DNA from 4 places in the Serratia sp. C2(1) genome. Region 1 is predicted to be linked to each of the others. Evidence: riboswitches for the same ligand, from Rfam matches in the RefSeq annotation. Region 1 holds a riboswitch; each other region holds the start of a gene.
The links. A riboswitch is a leader RNA that binds a small molecule or an ion and turns the genes downstream of it on or off. The one in region 1 is predicted to bind thiamine pyrophosphate.

Region 1 (5,100 bases):
GCTGGCGCCCACCTCCAGCGCGGTCAATACGCTGATGATGGGCGACGCACTGGCGATGGCATTGATGCGCCAACGCGGGTTCAACGCCGAAGACTTTGCCCGTTCCCATCCGGGCGGCAGCCTGGGCGCACGCCTGTTGAATCGGGTACACCACCTGATGCGCACCGGCGATCGCCTGCCGCAGGTCAGTGAAAACGCCAATGTGATGGAAGCGATGCTCGAACTGAGCCGCACCGGGCTGGGATTGGTACCGGTGTGCGATGCGCAGCAAAAAGTGGTGGGGGTGTTTACCGACGGCGACCTGCGCCGCTGGCTGGTGAAAGGCAATAGCCTGCAGGATGCGTTGGGCCCGGCCATTACCCGCCCCGGCTACCGCTTGCCGGAACAGTGGCGCGCCGGAGAAGCGCTGGAGGCATTGCACGAACAGCACATCAGCGCCGCGCCGGTGGTCAATCTGGATGGCGTGCTGGTGGGCGCGATCAACCTGCACGATCTGCATCAGGCCGGCATTGGCTGAGTGCGTTACCTCGGGGCGCAGGCAGTTGCGCCCCAGGTCGTTTTATTTCCAGTCGGGATTGCTCTCGAACTGTTTTTTCAGCAGCGCCTTCATGTTTTCGTCCGGCTTGCCCAGCCATTGGTATTTGGCGTACTGCTTCGGATGATCAACCGCTTCCGGCTTATCTGCCACCTCGACGCGCACGCCCCAGGCCTGGGATTTGTCTTCTTTAAACGCCACGATCAAAAAGTTGTTGGCGCAGTCGTGCGGCTTGCACAGATTGCCCACCAGGTAGTTCTGCCCCTTCCAGCTCAGGCTTTGCGCCGGAGTGGAAGTGCCCATCCCCTTGCGCGCCCAGCCCGGCAGGCGAGCCTGCCCCTTCACCATGTTCTGCCAGCTGGTTTGATAGCCCGGCTGCTGGATCACGTCCGAGGTGGTAACAATCTGCTGGGCAACGCTGCCCGCACTGAGGCTGAGTAACGCGCCGAAGATGGCGCAGCGAAGTGCGTTTTGTCCTGTCATGGCCTTCTCCCTTGGTTAAATCCGCTCGTACCCGGCGAGCGCCGGGCATGGATCCAGTCTGACCACAACAACGACAAAAAGTTGAATCACCACCACGCGTGAAAATGATGTACCGGCCCGATACCGTGCCCCACTTCCAGGGTATCTGCCTGCTGCAATGCCTTTTGCAGATAGTCCTTGGCGGCGGCGACCGTGCCGGCCCAGTCTTCATGACGCGGGCGCAACGCAGCCAGCGCAGCGGAAAGCGTGCAGCCGGTGCCGTGCGTATGACGAGTCGCCACGCGCGGTGCAGTGAAGCGCAGTTCCTGCCCCGCGCTGAACAACCAGTCCGGGCTTTCGTTTTCGCTGAGGTGGCCGCCCTTCATCAGCACCGCCTGGCACCCCATGGCCAGCAACGCCCGGCCCTGTTCGCGCATCTGTTGCTCATTTTCCGCCGGGGCGCACGCCAGCAGGGCCGCCGCCTCCGGCAGGTTCGGCGTGATGATCGACACCTGCGGCAGCAGTTCGCGGCGGATAGACTCTACCGCCTCCGGCGCCAGCAGGGGATCGCCGCTTTTCGCCAGCATCACCGTGTCCAGCACCACGAACGGCGGCCGGTAATGCCGCAGGCGTTCGGCCACCGCCTGCACGATATCGGCGTTGGCCAGCATGCCGATCTTGGCGCTGTCGATGCGCACGTCGCTGAATACCGAATCCAACTGGGCGGCGACAAACGCCGGATCGATGTTATATACCGACTGTACGCCACGAGTATTTTGCGCCACCAGCGCGGTGATCACGGAAGTGCCGTAAGCCCCCAGTGCAGAAAAGGCTTTCAGATCGGCCTGGATGCCGGCGCCGCCGCTCGGATCGGTGCCGGCGATGGTCAAAGCGTTAATCCGTTTCATTGCAGCTCCTCCGCACGCAGTTGATACAGGGCGTCGAGGAACGCCGGGGTAAAGCTGCCCGGCCCCGTAGCCCGGTGCGTGGCCCGCTCGCCGCAAAGCGACATCACCCGGCAAGCGGTCGCGACGTTGTCCAGCCGATCGCCCGACAGGCTGCAAAATGCCGCCACCACCGCCGACAGCGCGCAACCTGTGCCCACCACCCGCGTCATCAGCGCATCGCCACCGGCGACCGCCCAGTCGCGCCGGCCATCGGTGATGTAATCCACCACGCCGGTTACCGCCACCACCGCGCCGCTGAGCTGCGCCAGTTCCCGTGCCGCCGGCAAAGCCGCCAGCGAGTCGTCGGTGCTGTCTACGCCGCGCCCGGCGCTCTGCCGGCCGCTCAGCGCCATAATTTCAGACGCGTTGCCCCGGATCGCCGCCGGCTTCTCGCCCAGCAAACGACGGGCAAAGGCGGTGCGGTACGCCAACCCGCCTACCGCCACCGGATCCAGCGTCCAGGGCGTTCCCGCCAAATTGGCGGCTTCTACCGCCACCAGCATGGATTCGGCGCGCGAGGCATTGAGAGTACCGATGTTGATTAACAGGGCACTCGCCATCTGGCTGAACTGCGCCGCTTCGGTCGGTTCCACCACCATCGCCGGGGAAGCGCCAAGCGCCAGCAATACGTTAGCCGTCAGCTCCTGCACCACTTCGTTGGTCAGGCAGTGAATCAGCGGGGGCTGTTGTTTGAATTGGGTCAGACAGGCCGCGGCGCGGGCGCCGGGTAAAGCATCAGGTCGAGCGAACATATTCCTCCCAACCGGCGTTCAAGAAGGCGGGTACCGGTTGGGGCACCGAGACTTCCCTACGCTGGCATAATCCAGATCAGGTAATACGGGTAAAATCTCAGCCCCTTGGGGCACCCCGAGTCAAGGAGGCCATTATTGGGGTTGCTGCCGGTGAGGTCAATCGCGCTATAGTGTCAAAAAACAAAAAGGAGCTGCCATGCAAACAAGACCCTACCGAGAAGCCGATCGCCCGTTCTTGCGCACCCTTTATCTGGCTGCGCGCAAGGCGGCGTTCACGTGGCGCGATACCGAAGATTACCGGCTGGAGGATTTCGACCGCTCGACGCTGGGCGAGGATATCTGGGTGGCGGAAGATCAGGGAAAACTGCTGGGGTTCGTGTCGATCTATCGCCAGGATAACTTTATTCACAACCTGTATGTCGATCCTCACTTGCCGCCACGCGGCGTCGGCACGGCCCTGCTGCAAGCGGCGGAGCGAACCTTTACCGCGACCGGCTCGCTGAAATGCCTGGTGAAAAACGAGAAGGCGCTGGCGTTTTACCATAAGCATGGCTGGCAAAAGATCACCACCGGCAACGACGGCGGCGAAGAATACTACCTGCTGCATTCGCCTAAAAAATAGTCTTGTCTGCTGTGAACCAAACCTGAAAAGGCCTGACATCGTCAGGCCTCTGGAGCGGCTCAGGCTACAAGCCGCGGGTTACCCTTGCAAAACGATATCCTGCATCGCAGGGATATAACCGTAATCATAGACCTCGCGTACAAAGGAACGGTCGCCTTCCAGCACAATGCGTACCGTTGGCGCCTCAGTCCCGCCGATACGGTAATCTTCGCCGACGGTCGGCACGCTGTCGATAAACGACGTCACCAAACCATTCGGCATCACGCAGTGCGAATACGTCTGGAAAGGCTGTTCCGGCGGGTTACCCAGTACCAGGCCTGAGGCGTTCATCGGCGTGTAAGGCCCGGTCAGGCTATCGCTGACAAAACCGTATACCCCATCCGGCCCGGTCAGCCCTTCGGCATAGGTGAACTTATGGCTGATGGTGAACAGGTAATACTTGCCGTCCTGGAACACGTAGTGCGGGCGTTCGGTCTGATCGTTGACGCCCACCGCCGTGACCAGCGGCGGCAAAATCTCCCACTCTTCACCGCTGTGATCCTTCGCCACCGCCAGGCCGATACAGCCCACCTGGAAACGTGCGCCGCCCACCTCTTCATGGCCCGGCGGCACCAGCCCCAACTCATCCGGACCAACCACATGCGAACCGCGATCGCCGGCTACGTTGCCTTCGAACACCATATACAGCTTGCCATCCTGCGGATCGATAAACGGGCTTGGGTCACGGAAGTTCCAGTAGGCATTCTGCGCTTCGGTCTGGTAATACACCCCATCGGCCTCGAACAGCGATTTCACCTCGTTGAAGTCCTGCAGTTGCACGCCGTCATCCGACGTCACAATGCGGCCGCGCACTTTGGCAATGGTGGCACCCGGTGTCACGCAGGTGTAATACAGGTCGATGTCGCCTTCGTTATTCAACAAGATCGGGGTACCGGCCCATTCACGCGTCGTCGGTGAAACCCCTTCCGCCATCACCCGGCCGCCGAAGATCCAGTCTTTGCCGGTACGGGAATACCAGTAACACATGCGTGCACGGCCGTGGCGATCTTCCCAGTCACGCTTGATGTCGTAATTGCCATTGCCATCAATATACTGGGGGTCATGCGGATGGCGATCGGCGGTCAGCGTCAAAATCACTGACCAGCCGTTGACGGAGACCACGGTGCCATCCAGGGTGCGCAGCGGCATGGTGTCCCAAATGAACACGCTGTCACTCATTACCGGAAAATCGGCGCTCACCAAAGGTTGCGTGGTGGTCGGATCCTTTTCGTTGACTTTCAGCGCCTCTGCGCGGGTCCAAATGGTCGGTTTGTAATTTACGTTTGTCATAATGATTTCCTCTTAGCAAGTAGGCTCCCCCATGCCGGGAACGACGGCGGCAGGAGCACGATGAGCGCGGCAAAATTTGGCACGCTGCGGCTGATGAGTGGCCGTGTCGCTATATTGCTAAATCGGTTTGGCTAATGCATGCGGTTAGGTTTGTGTGAGGCGCCAGACAAACCCTAAAGGTAAGAATGGCGAAATGAGTGGGTTAAGAGAGGGACAACCGGGTTAGCCGCTGTGAGCCGAGAGCCTTTCAGCGCTGCCAAACGTCAATGCAATAATGCGAATGGATTTCATTTGCGTTAAAGACTATCCTCCGGTTTATCTCTTACAGGCTATTCAAGGAATGGACATGCAACATCAAACGGATACCCGTTTCCCGGACGCCGCGGCGGCGGACTACGATCGCCGTATTCTGACGCTGGTACCCGGCTATCAGTTCGCCCAGTCGCTGCTGAC
Region 2 (5,100 bases), 590 kb from region 1:
CGGACGACCCATGCACCACCCGATGAGATTGCGTGGTAGCGACTTCGATCCGATAAAGCGGAGCGTCGTTGGGCCTCAAGCGGTTGGCTTGCATCAGGATGTCGGCGATACCCGCCGACTCAAACAGCATGCCCCCTTCGGGGACGATAATCAGAAATGTATGCATGGCCTTAAAATACAATTTGAGCAAAATAAGTCAACAACGCGCATTTCATGCCACCCTGGCCGCCATCGATTTTCCGCTCAGGATATCGCCAGAGCAACGCCGGTAACGCGTTCGAGTACCGCCAACAGCGCATCCTGAAAAGCCGGATCGCGCGCGGCGGCATGCGGCTCCAGGCGGCGCTGGTGATGCCAATAACCGCCGGAAACGCCGGCCTGCGCATCTGCGCGGGTCACCAACCACTCCTGCGTCAGGTGCCCCAGGCGCAGATCGTCGGGGGCGTTTTCGCCGCCCATCTTGGTCGGCACCCAACCGGGATCGACCGCACTGCTGACCACGTCCGGCCAGCGGCGGGCCACGGCGGCGGCGAGCGCCGTCACCCACAGTTTGCTGTCCGAATAGGAGACGGGGGTGCGCCCACTCCAGTCCACTTTTTCGAGCGCCGCGCGACCGTCGAAATGCATGCTGCTGCTCAGATATACCAACCGCGCCGGGCGAGCGATAAGCGCCGTCAACAGATAAGGCGCGATCACGTTGACCGCCAGCACCTGCGGCCCGGTGAAAACGCCGGCATTGTGAATGACCGCATCCGGACGTCCGATGCGGTTCACCTGTTCGGCCACCTCTCGGGTCTGCTGCAGATCAGACAAATCGCCGGTGACCGCCAGCGCGCCGCGGTCCAGCAAATCGCGCACGCCGTGGAGCCGGCCCGGCTCACGCGCATGAACGATCACCTGATGGCCTTCGCCCAGCAGGGTTGCCGCCGCCGCGCGCCCCAACCCGTCCGCCGAGCCGGTAATGAAAATACGAGACATGGCCTGCCTCCTTTATTGTTGAGACATCAACGCCAGCCCAGCGCCGGGGCGACATGGGTGAGGATCGACTCAATCACGTGCGCGTTGTAATCGACGCCCAACTGGTTAGGCACGGTTAACAGCAAGGTGTCCGCTTCGGCAATGGCTTCGTCCTGCGCCAGCTGTTTGATCAGTTCTTCCGGCTCGGCGGCGTAGCTGCGGCCGAAAATCGCCCGGGTTTGCTGGTCGATATACCCGACCTGATCGCCTTCCTTGCCGCTGCCGCCGAAGTAGCTGCGATCCTGCTGGTTCATCAGCGCAAAGATGCTGCGGCTGACCGACACGCGCGGCTCGCGCGGGTGGCCCGCTTCTTTCCAGGCGGCGCGGTAAGCGCGGATCTGCTTGGCCTGCTGAATGTGGAAAGGCTCGCCGGTTTCGTCGTTTTTCAGCGTCGAGCTTTGCAGGTTCATCCCCAGTTTTGCCGCCCACACCGCGGTGGCGTTGGAGCTGGCGCCCCACCAGATGCGGTCGCGCAGGCCGGCGGAAAAGGGTTCGATGCGCAGCAGCCCCGGCGGATTGGGGAACATCGGCTGCGGGTTCGGCTCGGCGAAGCCCTCACCGCGCAGCGCATCGAGCAGCACCTCGGTGTGGCGACGGGCCATATCGGCCTCGGTCTCGCCCTCTGCGGGCGTATAGCCAAAATAGCGCCAGCCTTCGATAACCTGCTCGGGCGAACCGCGGCTGATGCCGAGTTGCAGCCGTCCGCCTGAAATCAGATCGGCGGCTCCGGCGTCTTCCACCATATAAAGCGGGTTTTCATAGCGCATATCAATCACGCCGGTACCGATCTCAATGCGTTGGGTTTTGGCGCCGACGGCGGCCAGCAGCGGGAACGGGGAGCTGAGCTGGCGGGCGAAGTGATGCACGCGGAAATAGGCACCGTCCGCCCCGAGCGCCTCTGCAGCGACTGCAAGATCGATGGATTGCAGCAGCGCATCCGCCGCAGAACGAGTACCGGACTGTGCCGAAGGCGTCCAGTGACCAAAAGAGAGAAAGCCGATCTTCTTCATGGGAGTGTTCCTCAGAGTCAACGTTACCGGATTACAGTGCAAAAATGCCGCCGCCGGTGCCAGAAAAATCGTCGCGAATCGCACTAAACGAACCAATTGCCGCCCCCGCCGATCCCCCTCGCCCGAGCATTGTAATCAAAAAGCAAATATCGTATAACAGGCTCCTCCGAGGGGTGTCCTGTTACGGGCTGAGATGGCGCAAGCCGAACCCTTTGAACCTGATCTGGGTCATGCCAGCGAAGGGACGGGTCGGCAATCACGCTCTCGGTCATTGCCTGTTCATACCTCAGCGCGCCCGGATCTCCACTCACTTTTGGAGGTCCCATGTTTACTCCCCTTTTCGATAACGGTCTTTACGGACGGCTGCGCCAACAGGCAGGCGCGGACTGGCAGGACTACGTTGCCCACCCTTTTATTCGGCAACTGGCCGCCGGCACGCTGCCTGAATCCGCATTCCGCCGCTATCTGACCCAGGATTACCTGTTCCTGATCCATTTCGCCCGCGCCTACGCCCTGCTGGTCAGCAAGCTACGCACGCTGCCGGAGATGCGCGCGGCCACCGCTTCGCTCAATGCCATCGTCGCCGAACTGCCTTTGCACCTGGCTTACTGCGCCGGTTGGGGGCTGGGCGAACCCGAGATTGCCGCCGAACCCGAGGCGACGGAAACCCTGAACTACACCCGCTATGTGCTCGATATCGGCCACTCCGGCGATGCGCTGGATCTGCTGGCCGCGCTGATGCCTTGCGTCGCAGGCTATGCCGAGATTGGTCTGCGCCTGCTTGACGACCCGGCGACGGTGATGGAGGGCAATCCTTACGCCTCGTGGATCCGCAACTATGGCGATAAAAACTATCTGGCCGGCGTGCAGGCGGCTCTCGATCTGCTGGAGAGCGTGGGCCACCAGCGTGGCGCAGAAAGCCGCTTTGCCGAGCTTGCGGAGATTTTCACCACCGCCACCCGGCTGGAGTCCGCCTTCTGGCAGATGGGGTTGAACGCCTCATGAGTGACCGCATCGCGCCGCCCGGCATTCAGGTGCGGGATCTCAGCCTGCGCTTTGGCCGGCAGGTGATTTTCGATCGGCTGAGTTTCGATATTGCCGGCGGCAGCGTTGTCGCCCTGCTCGGCGCCAGCGGCACGGGCAAAACCAGCCTGCTGAAGATTATCGCCGGGCTGATGCTGCCCACCGCCGGTGAAGTGACCGGCAGCGATGGCCTGCCGATAGCCGGCCGCATCGCCTATATGGGGCAAAAAGACCTGCTCTATCCGTGGCTGACCGTCGCCGAAAATATCAGCCTCGGTGCGCGGCTGCGCGGCGAAAAAGCCGACCGGGAATGGGCCGGGCATCTGCTCGAGCGCGTGGGGCTGAGCGGTTACGCCAAAGCCCTGCCCTCGGCCTTGTCCGGCGGTATGCGCCAGCGCGCCGCCATCGCACGCACGCTGTATGAACGCCAGCCGATTGTACTGATGGACGAGCCCTTCTCGGCGCTGGACGCCATCACCCGCGCCATGATCCAAACCCTGGCGGCCGAGCTGCTGGCGCAGCATACCGTACTGTTGATTACCCATGACCCGATGGAAGCCTGCCGTCTGAGCCATCGCCTGCTGGTGCTTTCCCGCTACCCCGCCGGCATTGACGATACGCATGTCATCGGCGGCCTGCCGCCGCGCGCGCCGGACAATCCCCATCTGCTGAAAAGCCAGGGCGAACTGTTGGCGCAACTGATGAGGGCCGCCGAATGACGCTACGGGTTGAAAACCGCCTGCCGCGGGTGCGCCGCAGCCTGACGGTGTTCGCTGGTTTGTTGCTGCTGTGGTGGCTCATCACGTTGGGAGATATTCCCGCTTTTTTGCTGCCTTCGCCTTCTGCGGTAGCGCAGGCGCTGTGGAGCGGGCGCGCCTATCTCGCTTATCACACGCTGATCACCGCCTCGGAGATTGCCTGCGGGCTGGGGATTGGGGTGTTGCTCGGCGCGGCGCTGGCGCTGTGCATGATCTATTCACCCCGGCTGCAACGCTGGCTGATGCCACTGGTACTGACCAGCCAGGCGATACCGGTGTTTGCGCTGGCACCGCTGCTGGTGCTGTGGTTCGGCTTCGGCATGAGCGCCAAAGTGGCGATGGCGGTACTGGTGATCTTCTTCCCGGTCACCTCCGCGTTCTTTGATGGGCTGCGCCGGGTCAATAACGATTATCTCGATCTGGCCCGCACCATGGGCGCTTCCCCCTGGGCACAACTGCGGCATGTGCGGCTGATGGCGGCGCTGCCGGCCTTTGGTTCCGGGTTGCGCATGGCCGCCGCCGTCGCCCCCATCGGCGCGATTATCGGCGAATGGGTCGGCTCGGCGGAAGGGTTGGGCTACGTGATGCTGAACGCCAACGCGCGCATGCAGACCGACGTCTGCTTTGCCGCGCTGTTTATTCTGGTGCTGATGACCGTCTTGCTGTGGATGACGGTGGATGCGCTGCTGCTGCGCCTGATCGCCTGGGCGCCGGAAAACGACTGATAACTTTTTAACGACTGGGGTAAGAAATGATCAAGCAAACCTTCTGCGGGCTGATGCTCAGCGCCGCTCTGGCCGGCAATGCTGCCGCCGCCGAAAAACTGACGCTGGTGCTCGACTGGTATATCAATCCCGATCACGCACCCATCATGGTGGCCGAGCAAATTGGCGCCTTCAAGGCCGAAGGCCTCGAGGTCAAGATTGTGTCCCCTTCCGATCCTGCGCTGCCGCCGCGCCTGGTGGCGGCAAAACAGGCCGATCTTGCCATCACCTATCAGCCGCAATTGCACTTCTTCGCCGATCAGGGCCTGCCGTTGGTGCGTGTAGGCACCCTGATTAACTCGCCGCTCAATACCCTGATGACACTGGATAAAAGCATCACCTCGCCGGCGGATCTCAAGGGCAAAAAAATCGGCTATTCCGTCAGCGGCATCGAGCAGGCCACGCTGGCCACCATGGCCAAACATGCGCATCTTGACCCGAACGACATGAAGCTGATTAACGTCAATTTCCAACTGACCAGCGCCCTGCTAGCGGGCCAGGTCGATGCGGTGATCGGCGGTTATCGCA
Region 3 (5,100 bases), on a different contig from region 1:
TCAGTCATTGTTCATCTCCTCCTGCAGGGTATCGGCGCTGTGGTACAACTCGCTACCCCGTGAGCGGAACTCGGCTGACATCTTCTCCATGCCGGTTAGCTGCACCTCTATCGGCTTGGCAGCCTCCTGCGCGGCGGCGTAGTCGCGGACCTCTTGCGAGATCTTCATCGAGCAGAACTTCGGCCCGCACATTGAGCAGAAGTGGGCGATTTTTCCGGATTCCTGCGGCAGGGTTTCGTCGTGGTAGGCTCGGGCGGTGGCGGGATCGAGCGCCAGGTTGAATTGATCTTCCCAGCGGAATTCGAAGCGAGCTTTGGACATGGCGTTATCGCGGATTTGCGCGCCCGGATGCCCTTTGGCCAGGTCGGCGGCGTGGGCGGCAATTTTGTAGGTGATCAATCCCTGCTTCACGTCTTCTTTGTTTGGCAGACCGAGGTGTTCCTTCGGCGTGACGTAGCACAGCATGGCGCAGCCGAACCAGCCGATCATCGCGGCCCCTATGCCGGAGGTGAAGTGGTCATAACCCGGTGCAATATCGGTAGTCAGCGGGCCCAGGGTATAGAACGGCGCTTCGTGGCAGTGTTCCAGCTCTTCGGTCATGTTGCGGCGGATCATCTGCATCGGCACGTGGCCAGGGCCCTCGATCATCACCTGCACGTCATATTCCCAGGCAATTTTTGTCAGTTCGCCCAGCGTGTGCAGTTCGGCGAACTGCGCTTCGTCGTTGGCGTCCTGAATCGAGCCGGGGCGCAGGCCGTCACCCAGCGACAGCGATACGTCATAGGCGGCGCAGATTTCACAAATTTCGCGGAAGTGTTGATACAGGAAGTTTTCCTGATGATGCGACAGGCACCATTTGGCCATGATCGAACCGCCACGGGAGACGATGCCGGTCAGGCGTTTGGCGGTCATCGGCACGTAACGCAGCAGCACACCGGCATGGATAGTGAAGTAGTCGACGCCTTGCTCGGCCTGCTCCAGCAGCGTATCGCGGAACATTTCCCAGGTCAGATTCTCCGCCACACCGTTCACTTTTTCCAACGCCTGATAGATCGGCACCGTACCGATCGGTACCGGGCTATTGCGCAGGATCCATTCGCGGGTTTCGTGGATATAGCGGCCGGTGGACAAATCCATCACGGTGTCCGCACCCCAGCGGGTGGACCACACCAGCTTCTCCACTTCTTCTTCAATCGACGAAGTCACTGCGGAATTGCCGATATTGGCGTTGACCTTCACCAGGAAGTTACGGCCGATGATCATCGGTTCGGCTTCCGGGTGGTTGATATTGGCGGGGATGATGGCACGTCCGGCGGCCACTTCCTGACGAACGAATTCCGGCGTGATGTTTTGCGGCAGGTTAGCGCCCCAGCTTTGGCCGGGATGCTGGTGGCGCAACACTTCACCACGGATGCGCTCACGGCCCATGTTTTCGCGGATGGCGATGAATTCCATTTCCGGGGTGACGATGCCGGCGCGCGCGTAGTGCAACTGGGTGACGCATTTGCCCGTCTGAGCTTTGCGCGGCTGCGGCAGATGCTCGAAGCGCAGATGATCCAGCCCTTCGTCCGCCAGGCGCTGCTGGGTGAACCCGGAACTGACGCCTTTGAGGGCCTCGGTATCGCCACGTTCTTCGATCCAGCCGGCGCGCAGTTTCGCCAGGCCGCGGTGCACATCGAGTTCGGATTGCGGATCGCCGTACGGGCCGGCGGTGTCGTATACCGGGATAGCTTCGTTCTGCTCGTATTGCGGGTTGTTTTTGTCGCCGCCAATCAGCGTCGGGCTGAGCTGGATTTCACGCATCGGGACCCGCACATCGCTGCGCGAGCCTTGCAGATAGATGCGGTGTGAATTGGGAAAGGATACGCCCTGCAGAGTGTCGATAAACTGCTGGGCTTCTTCGCGCTGCTCTTTACGAGCGCGTGGTTTTTTAACGTTAGACATAGCAAATTCCTACCAGTGTAATGAGTTGGGAAAATTGCTTGTCTGGAGCTCGGAGGGAGTAATGATGCTGGCCGGCAAGGCGGGGGTATCCCCGTTCGGGAAGCCCTGCCTGTGGCGATAGATTACTCTTGTTCCCTTCGCGGGTATTAACCCGATCAGGTTCCGCGGATCCCGAATTAACGGTCTCAGCCTGGCCAATTTGATGAGCAAATCAGCGCTAGGCACTCCGACAAGATGCCCTCCAGTATAGGAGGGATAATAAAAAAAACTACAAAATTCTAACGCGTCTGATCCAGTGCTTTATCCGACAGAGGTTGCTGCGAGGCTTCCGTCGCCAGTTGGATCAACTTATCTTCCAGGGTAAAACGTGCAGCAAGCGTTTCGCCGATATCCGACAGCGCCTGGTGGAGTTCCATGCACACGTCCTGATCGATATCTACTTCGGTATAGCGATCGTGGAAAGCCATGATCTGCTCGGTATTGACCCAAAGTTTGGGGTAGATGTTCACCGATAGCGCCATTTTCGGACTGGGTGCGCCTTCCACTTGTTTGATAATTCTGTCATAGATATGAAAATGCCCGGCAGAGAGATAATCCACCAAATTATGGCAAAAGTTCTCCAGCGCTTTTTCATTCAGCGGCGTATGCTTTTCTTTGTTCGGTTTGATGCCCACGAGGGTGCAATAGGCGACAAGCAACTGCTTGCGTGCCTGAAGCCATTGATCAACTAATTCATTACTACCACCAACGCGCTGAGTCAGGCTTTCCAAACGGTTGAGCATGTTTGACTCCGTAAGTAATAAAAAGTAACAGTAAGTTATTAAAATGTAACAAGGCCGATTTGTAGAGTGCCAGTGAAGCTGAGGTTGTGCAACAACGATATGGAACTTGCATTAACGGGTAATGAAAATGGCTGGTGGATCGTCAGCCATGAAAGCAAACTTTGGTTACCGCACGGTGAATTGCCGTTCGGTTCGGCGGCGGCGTTTTCCCTGCAGGGGCGAATGGCGCGCACCATTGGCGAGTGGGAAGGGCTGCCGGTGTGGCTGGTGCGTCAGACGATGCCGCAGGATATGGGCTCGGTGCGTCAACTGCTCGAGCTCGATCGCGGGTTGTTTCAGCTTGCCGGGCGCGGCGTGCAACTGGCCGACTTTTACCGCTCTCATCGCTTCTGCGGTTATTGCGGCCATGAGATGCACCTCAGCCGTACCGAGAGCGCCTGCCTGTGCGGCCACTGCCGGGAGCGTTACTACCCGCAGATTGCACCCTGCGTAATCGTCGCTATTCGGCGTGACGATGAGATCCTGCTGGCGCAGCATGTGCGTCATCGCGGCGGCATTCATACTGTGCTGGCCGGTTTTGTCGAGGTCGGCGAAACGCTGGAACAGGCGGCCGCGCGCGAGGTGATGGAAGAAAGTAATATTGAAATCAAAAACCTGCGTTATGTCACTTCTCAACCCTGGCCGTTCCCGCATTCGCTGATGATGGCCTTTATGGCCGATTACCACCGCGGTGAGATTCGTCACGATCCGAAAGAGCTGCTGAACGCCGGATGGTACCGTTATGACCAGTTGCCGCTGTTGCCGCCACCCGGCACCGTGGCGCGCCGCCTGATAGAGGACACCGTAGCCTTATGCCGTGAGCAATAAATCGCTACAATAACGGCAGATGAATAAGGGAGCCCTATGATGAATGAGTTGAAGAACGATCGTTACCTGCGCGCGCTGCAACGTATGCCGGTGGATGTGACCCCCGTATGGATGATGCGTCAGGCCGGTCGTTATTTGCCGGAGTACAAAGCCACCCGCGCTCAAGCCGGCGATTTCATGTCGCTGTGCAAGAACGCGGAGTTGGCCTGTGAGGTTACGCTGCAACCGCTGCGCCGCTATGCGCTGGATGCCGCCATTCTGTTCTCCGATATCCTCACCATTCCCGATGCCATGGGGCTGGGCCTGTATTTCGAAGCCGGTGAAGGCCCGCGCTTCTCTTCGCCCATCACCAGCCGTGCCGACGTGGACAAACTGCCGGCGTTCGATCCGGAAGTGGAACTGGGCTATGTGATGAACGCGGTACGCACCATCCGTCGCGAACTGAAAGGCGAAGTGCCGCTGATTGGCTTCTCCGGCAGCCCGTGGACGCTGGCGACCTATATGGTGGAAGGTGGCAGCAGCAAGGCCTTTACCAAGTTGAAAAAAATGATGTACGCCGAGCCGGCCACGCTGCATTTGCTGCTGGATAAGCTGGCGGACAGCGTCATTTTGTATCTTAACGCCCAGATTAAAGCCGGCGCGCAGTCGGTGATGATCTTCGATACCTGGGGTGGCGTGCTGACTGGCCGCGACTATCGCGAATTCTCGCTGCATTACATGCACAAGATTGTCGACGGGTTGCTGCGTGAAAACGACGGCCGCCGCGTGCCGGTCACGTTATTCACCAAAGGCGGCGGCCAGTGGCTGGAAGCGATGGCGGCGACCGGTTGCGACGCGCTGGGCCTGGACTGGACTACCGATATCGCGGATGCGCGCCGTCGCGTAGGCGACAAAGTGGCGCTGCAGGGGAATATGGATCCGTCCATGCTGTACGCATCGCCTGAACGCATCGGCCAGGAAGTGGAAACCATTCTTGCCGGTTTCGGCCACGGCGAAGGCCACGTGTTCAATCTGGGCCACGGCATTCATCTGGACGTACCGCCAGAAAACGCGGGCGTCTTTGTGGAGGCCGTTCACGCTCAATCGGCGAAATATCATCGCTAAGGACGAAATGTGATTGATACCCAAGCCCTGCGCGCAGAGCAGTTGCAGCGCGCGTCTGAAGTCATTCGCCACGATGATTTTCTGGTCGATACACCGGCGTTTATCGCCGGTGCCGATGTGGGTTTCGAGCAGGAAGGGTCGGTGACGCGAGCCGCCATCGCCATCCTGCGGTATCCGTCGCTGGAACTGGTTGAATACCAGATTGCCCGTGTGGCGACTACCATGCCCTATATTCCGGGGTTTCTTTCATTCCGCGAATATCCCGCGTTGCTTGCCGCGTGGGAACGGCTGCAACAGAAGCCGGACCTGGTTTTTGTCGACGGTCATGGCATCTCGCATCCGCGCCGTCTGGGCGTCGCCAGCCACTTTGGGTTGTTGGTCAATGTGCCGACCATCGGCGTGG
Region 4 (5,100 bases), on a different contig from region 1:
CGGGCTTTTGGGTCTGCGACGGCACCACGGTCAACGGTGGGACGTAGCCTAAGATCCCACTGTGTCAGATGGGCCAACATATCCAGCCGGGCCTGTTCCGGCACCAGGCCCAGCCAGTCGGCGTGCTGGCGGCGCACCGCGCTGAAATAGCGCTGATAGAACTGTTCTGACAAGAAAGCTTTCATCATTCGCCCTCCCCCTTTCATTGAGGAAAATTATCGGCGTAATATGGGGAAAGATAAATTGATGAATTGATGCCGGAGCCTTCCTCTTTTATGTCTACCTCACGTTTGCAACAGCAGTTCATTCGCCTGTGGCAGCGCTGCCACGGCGAGACCACCGACACCACGCTGCAAGAGTTGGCCGAAGTGCTCACTTGCTCGCGCCGTCACGTGCGTTCATTGCTCGGTGCCATGCAACAACAAGGGTGGCTGACCTGGCAAGCGGAATCGGGGCGCGGCAAGCGTTCGCGGCTCACCTTCCACTACACCGGCCTGGCGCTGCAGCAGCAGCGGGCAGAAGAGCTGCTGGAGCAGGACCGCATCGATCAACTGGTGCAACTGGTCGGCGATAAAAACGTGGTGCGGCAAATGTTGCTGTCCCAGCTTGGGCGCAGCTTTCGGCAGGGTAAACACATCTTGCGCGTACTCTACTATCGCCAGTTGTACAACCTGCTGCCCGGCTCGGCGCTGCGCCGTTCGGAAATTCACCTGGCCCGGCAGATTTTCAGCGGCCTGACGCGGATAAACGAGGAAAACGGGGAACTGGAGTCGGACCTGGCTCATCACTGGCAGCCGCTGACGCCCTTGCACTGGCGTTTTTATCTGCGCCCGGCGATACATTTTCATCACGGCCGCGAGCTGGAAATGGACGATGTGATTAGCTCCCTCACTCGTCTGATCCCTCAGCCGCTGTTTTCGCATATCGAGAGCGTGACCTCACCGACGCCTTTCGTGATTGACGTGCATCTGCACAGCCCCGATTACTGGTTGCCCTGGCTGCTGGGCAGCGTGCCTGCCATGATCCTGCCGCGCGAATGGCAAAGCATGCCGGAGTTCTCGCGCCATCCGGTCGGCACCGGGCCGTACAGCGTGGTACGCAACCACCGCAGCCAGATGAAAATCCACGCCTTCGATGACTACTTCGGCTACCGGGCACTGATTGATGAGGTGAATATCTGGGTGTTGCCGGAGCTTACCGAAGAGCTGGTGCATTCCGGCGTGCAACTGCAGGCGGATGACACCGGCAACAACGAACTGGAAAGCCGGCTGGAGGAAGGCTGCTATTTCCTGCTGTTCGATCAACGCTCTCCTTTGGCGGCCGATCCGGCCATTCGCAGCTGGCTGTGCGAGCTGATTAATCCCATCTCGCTGCTGAGTAATGCCGGGCCGGTTTATCAACGCTATTGGTCACCGGCCTATGGCATCCTGCCGCGCTGGCATCACAATCGTGCGCTGGCGCAACAACCCAAGCCGGCCGGGCTGACCGCGTTGACGCTGACCTACTACAGTGAACACTCGGAATTCCACGCCATTCAACAGGCAATTGAACCGCTGTTGGCGCTGCACGGGGTGCGGCTTAACGTGCAGGTGGTGAGCTACGACGCCTGGCATAAGGGGGAAGCGGCCAGCGATCTGTGGTTGGGTAGCGCCAACTTCTACCTGCCGCTGGAGTTTTCGCTGTTCGCCACCCTGTATGAGCTGCCGCTGATGCAGCACTGCATGAATGAAGATCTCGCCGCAGATGCGGCGCTGTGGCGCGCCAATGCCCTGCCGCTGGCGGATTTTTGCCAACGATTGGTCAAGGGTCACCAGTTACACCCGCTGTTTCATCACTGGCTGCAACTGCATGGCCAGCGCAGCATGCGCGGCGTGCGAATGAATACCCTTGGCTGGTTTGATTTTAAATCCGCCTGGTTTGCGCCGCCGGAAGCATAAGCGCCTTTCGCCGACGCCCGTTAGTCTCTACAATAGCGCCGTCTCAACGGGGTGCGAAACGGTGGCGGCGCGATGAAAACGCGGTGCGCAGGTTTTGCTGAGAACAAACCCGTCGAACCTGATCCGGTCAATACCGGCGGAGGGATTTGAGCATAGCGACCCGGTTTAATCACCTCGCCCTCAGATACCTTTGCCCCCTTATCTTTCAGGAGTGCAAAGTGGTCAAAAAAAGCCTGCCCTTATTACTGTTGTTGTGCGCCGTACCGGTGTTTGCCAAACCCACGCTGACGGTCTACACCTATGATTCCTTCGCGGCCGACTGGGGCCCTGGCCCGGCGGTGAAAAAAGCGTTCGAAGCGGACTGCAACTGCGAGCTGAAATTCGTCGCGCTGGAAGACGGCGTTTCGCTGCTTAACCGCTTGCGCATGGAAGGGAAAAACAGCGCTGCCGACGTGGTGCTGGGGCTGGACAACAACCTGTTGCAGGCCGCGCAGCAAACCGGCCTATTCGCGCCTAGCCGCATTGACGGCGCCAAACTGAGCGTGCCGGGCGGCTGGCAGGATAAAACCTTCGTGCCTTATGACTACGGTTACTTTGCCTTCGTTTACAACAAAGAAAAGCTGAAAAACCCGCCAAAGAGCCTGCAGGAACTGGTCAACGGCGATCAAAACTGGAAGGTGATCTACGAAGACCCGCGCACCAGCACCCCAGGCCTGGGCCTGCTGCTGTGGATGCAGAAAGTGTTTGGCGACAAAGCGCCGGAAGCCTGGCAGAAACTGGCGAAGAAAACCGTCACCGTCACCAAGGGGTGGAGCGAAGCCTACGGCCTATTCCTGAAAGGCGAAGGCGATCTGGTGCTCAGCTATACCACCTCCCCGGCTTATCATCTGATCGAAGAGAAGAAAGACAGCTACGCCGCGGCCAACTTCAGCGAAGGCCATTATTTGCAGGTGGAAGTGGCGGGCAAACTCAAGGCCGGCAAGCAGCCTGAACTGGCGGAGCGCTTCATGCAGTTTATGGTGACCCCGGCGTTCCAGAACGCCATCCCAACCGGTAACTGGATGTACCCGGTGATCAAGACTCAACTGCCGGCAGGCTTTGATCAAATGACCGTCCCCCAGACCGCGCTGCAATACAGCGCCGAAGAGGTCGCCAAACAACGCGGTAGCTGGATCCGGGCATGGCAAACCGCCGTCAGTCGCTGATCCCGCACTGGCTCTGGCCGGGGCTGCTGGCCGCCGGCCTGATCCTGGCCGTCGCCGCGCTGGCGATGGGCTCGCTGTGGCGGCACGCACCGGAAAGCGATTGGCGCGGCCTGTGGCAGGACAGCTACCTGTGGCACGTAGTCCGCTTTACCTTCTGGCAGGCATTGCTGTCCGCGCTGATCTCGGTGCTACCCGCCATAGCGCTGGCCCGAGCGCTGTACCGCCGCCGCTTCCCCGGCAGACTGTTGCTCCTGCGGCTGTGCGCCATGACGCTGGTACTGCCGGTATTGGTGGCGGTATTCGGCCTGCTCAGCGTGTATGGCCGACAGGGCTGGCTGGCATCGCTGTGCGGCTGGCTCGGCATCAACTACAGTTTTTCCCCCTATGGTCTGCAGGGCATCCTGCTGGCGCATATGTTCTTCAATCTGCCACTGGCCGCCCGCCTGCTGCTGCAGGCGTTGGAAAATATTCCGGTCGAACAGCGCCAACTGGCGGCTCAGCTCGGCATGAACGGCTGGCAACAGTTCCGCTTCGTCGAGTGGCCGGCGCTGCGTCGCCAGACCCTGCCTAGCGGCGCACTGATCTTCATGCTCTGTTTCGCCAGCTTCGCCACCGTGCTGTCACTGGGCGGTGGGCCGCAGGCCACCACCATAGAACTGGCGATCTACCAGGCGCTCAGCTATGACTACGATCTTAGCCGCGCCGCCCTGCTGGCACTGATCCAGTTGGCGTGCTGTCTGGGGCTGGTCGTGCTCAGCCAGCGCCTGAGCCAGGCGCTGCCGGTCGGCAGCACCCAGGCCCACATCTGGCGTAATCCCGAAGACAGCCTGTGGCGTCGCGCCAGCGATTTTCTGCTGATCGCCGCCGCCCTGCTGCTGCTGCTGCCCCCGCTGCTGGCGGTAATTGCCGATGGCGCCAATCAGACGATGGTCACCGTCCTGCAACAGCAGGTGCTGTGGCAAGCGCTGTTCACGTCATTGCGTATCGCGCTCGGTGCCGGCGCGTTGTGCGTGGTGTTGACCATGATGTTGCTGTGGAGCAGCCGTGAACTGAAGCTGCAACAGCGGCTGCGCTGGGGCCAAACGCTTGAACTGAGCGGCATGGTGATTCTGGCGATGCCGGGGATCGTGCTGGCCACCGGTTTCTTCCTGTTGTTGAGCGATACTGTCGGGCTGCCGCAATCGCCCTATGCTTTGGTGATCCTCACCAATGCGCTGATGGCGGTACCCTACGCCCTGAAGGTGCTGGAAAACCCGATGCGAGACCTGGCCGAACGTTACAACCCGCTGTGCCTGTCGCTGGGTATGCACGGCTGGCAGCGGCTGCGCTGGATCGAGCTGAAAGCGCTGCGCCGCCCGCTGGCGCAGGCGCTGGCTTTCGCCTGCGTGCTGTCGATCGGCGATTTCGGCGTGGTTGCCCTGTTTGGCAACGAGCAGTTCCGCACCCTGCCTTTTTACCTGTATCAGCAGATCGGCGCCTATCGCAGCAATGACGGCGCGGTCACCGCACTGTTGCTTCTGTTGCTGTGCTTCCTGCTGTTTACCCTGATCGAACGCTTACCGGGGCGCTCTGCCCAATAGATTTCAAGCTGCAGCAAGGCGGCGACTGAACGCATTCCCAGGAGCTTAGTCCACTAAGTGACTGGGATAAGTGAAGAAAGCCAACATAGCGGCAACTTGAAAGATGAAGGACATATGCTGACGCTTGAAAAACTGACTTATCTGTATGAACACCTGCCGATGCGCTTTGACCTGCGTATCCGGCCGGGCGAACGTGTCGCGGTGCTCGGCCCCAGTGGTGCGGGCAAAAGCACCCTGCTCAGCCTGATCGCCGGTTTCCTGCCGGCCGCCAGCGGCAAGCTGCTGCTGAACGGCAGCGACCACACCGGCACGCCGCCGGCCAAAAGGCCGGTCTCGATGCTGTTTCAGGAAAACAACCTGTTCGCCCACCTGAAGGTA

Region 2: it holds a riboswitch for thiamine pyrophosphate, as region 1 does, so the genes downstream of both, tenA (thiaminase II) here and thiM (hydroxyethylthiazole kinase) in region 1, are expected to answer to the same signal.
Region 3: it holds a riboswitch for thiamine pyrophosphate, as region 1 does, so the genes downstream of both, thiC (phosphomethylpyrimidine synthase ThiC) here and thiM (hydroxyethylthiazole kinase) in region 1, are expected to answer to the same signal.
Region 4: it holds a riboswitch for thiamine pyrophosphate, as region 1 does, so the genes downstream of both, thiB (thiamine ABC transporter substrate binding subunit) here and thiM (hydroxyethylthiazole kinase) in region 1, are expected to answer to the same signal.

What each region holds. Positions count from the first base shown of each region.
Region 1 covers NZ_JAZFBA010000001.1:192,510-197,609, reverse strand. The annotation lists gene gutQ (arabinose-5-phosphate isomerase GutQ) at 1-517, shown strand, start outside; gene V2S86_RS00955 (inhibitor of vertebrate lysozyme family protein) at 560-1,018, opposite strand; gene thiD (bifunctional hydroxymethylpyrimidine kinase/phosphomethylpyrimidine kinase) at 1,105-1,905, opposite strand; gene thiM (hydroxyethylthiazole kinase) at 1,902-2,696, opposite strand; TPP riboswitch at 2,733-2,824, opposite strand; gene V2S86_RS00940 (GNAT family N-acetyltransferase) at 2,893-3,318, shown strand; gene V2S86_RS00935 (glycoside hydrolase family 68 protein) at 3,397-4,647, opposite strand; gene V2S86_RS00930 (class I SAM-dependent methyltransferase) at 4,994-5,100, shown strand, end outside.
Region 2 covers NZ_JAZFBA010000001.1:783,970-789,069, reverse strand. The annotation lists gene V2S86_RS03635 (GlxA family transcriptional regulator) at 1-166, opposite strand, end outside; gene V2S86_RS03630 (SDR family NAD(P)-dependent oxidoreductase) at 244-978, opposite strand; gene V2S86_RS03625 (LLM class flavin-dependent oxidoreductase) at 1,005-2,027, opposite strand; TPP riboswitch at 2,187-2,289, shown strand; gene tenA (thiaminase II) at 2,352-3,032, shown strand; gene V2S86_RS03615 (ABC transporter ATP-binding protein) at 3,029-3,769, shown strand; gene V2S86_RS03610 (ABC transporter permease) at 3,766-4,533, shown strand; gene V2S86_RS03605 (ABC transporter substrate-binding protein) at 4,560-5,100, shown strand, end outside.
Region 3 covers NZ_JAZFBA010000009.1:17,183-22,282, forward strand. The annotation lists gene thiC (phosphomethylpyrimidine synthase ThiC) at 1-1,944, opposite strand; gene thiE (thiamine phosphate synthase) at 1-8, opposite strand, end outside; TPP riboswitch at 2,060-2,183, opposite strand; gene rsd (sigma D regulator) at 2,223-2,726, opposite strand; gene nudC (NAD(+) diphosphatase) at 2,826-3,593, shown strand; gene hemE (uroporphyrinogen decarboxylase) at 3,633-4,697, shown strand; gene nfi (deoxyribonuclease V) at 4,707-5,100, shown strand, end outside.
Region 4 covers NZ_JAZFBA010000002.1:390,941-396,040, reverse strand. The annotation lists gene sgrT (glucose uptake inhibitor SgrT) at 1-185, opposite strand, end outside; gene sgrR (HTH-type transcriptional regulator SgrR) at 276-1,937, shown strand; TPP riboswitch at 1,975-2,100, shown strand; gene thiB (thiamine ABC transporter substrate binding subunit) at 2,156-3,142, shown strand; gene thiP (thiamine/thiamine pyrophosphate ABC transporter permease ThiP) at 3,118-4,722, shown strand; gene thiQ (thiamine ABC transporter ATP-binding protein ThiQ) at 4,837-5,100, shown strand, end outside.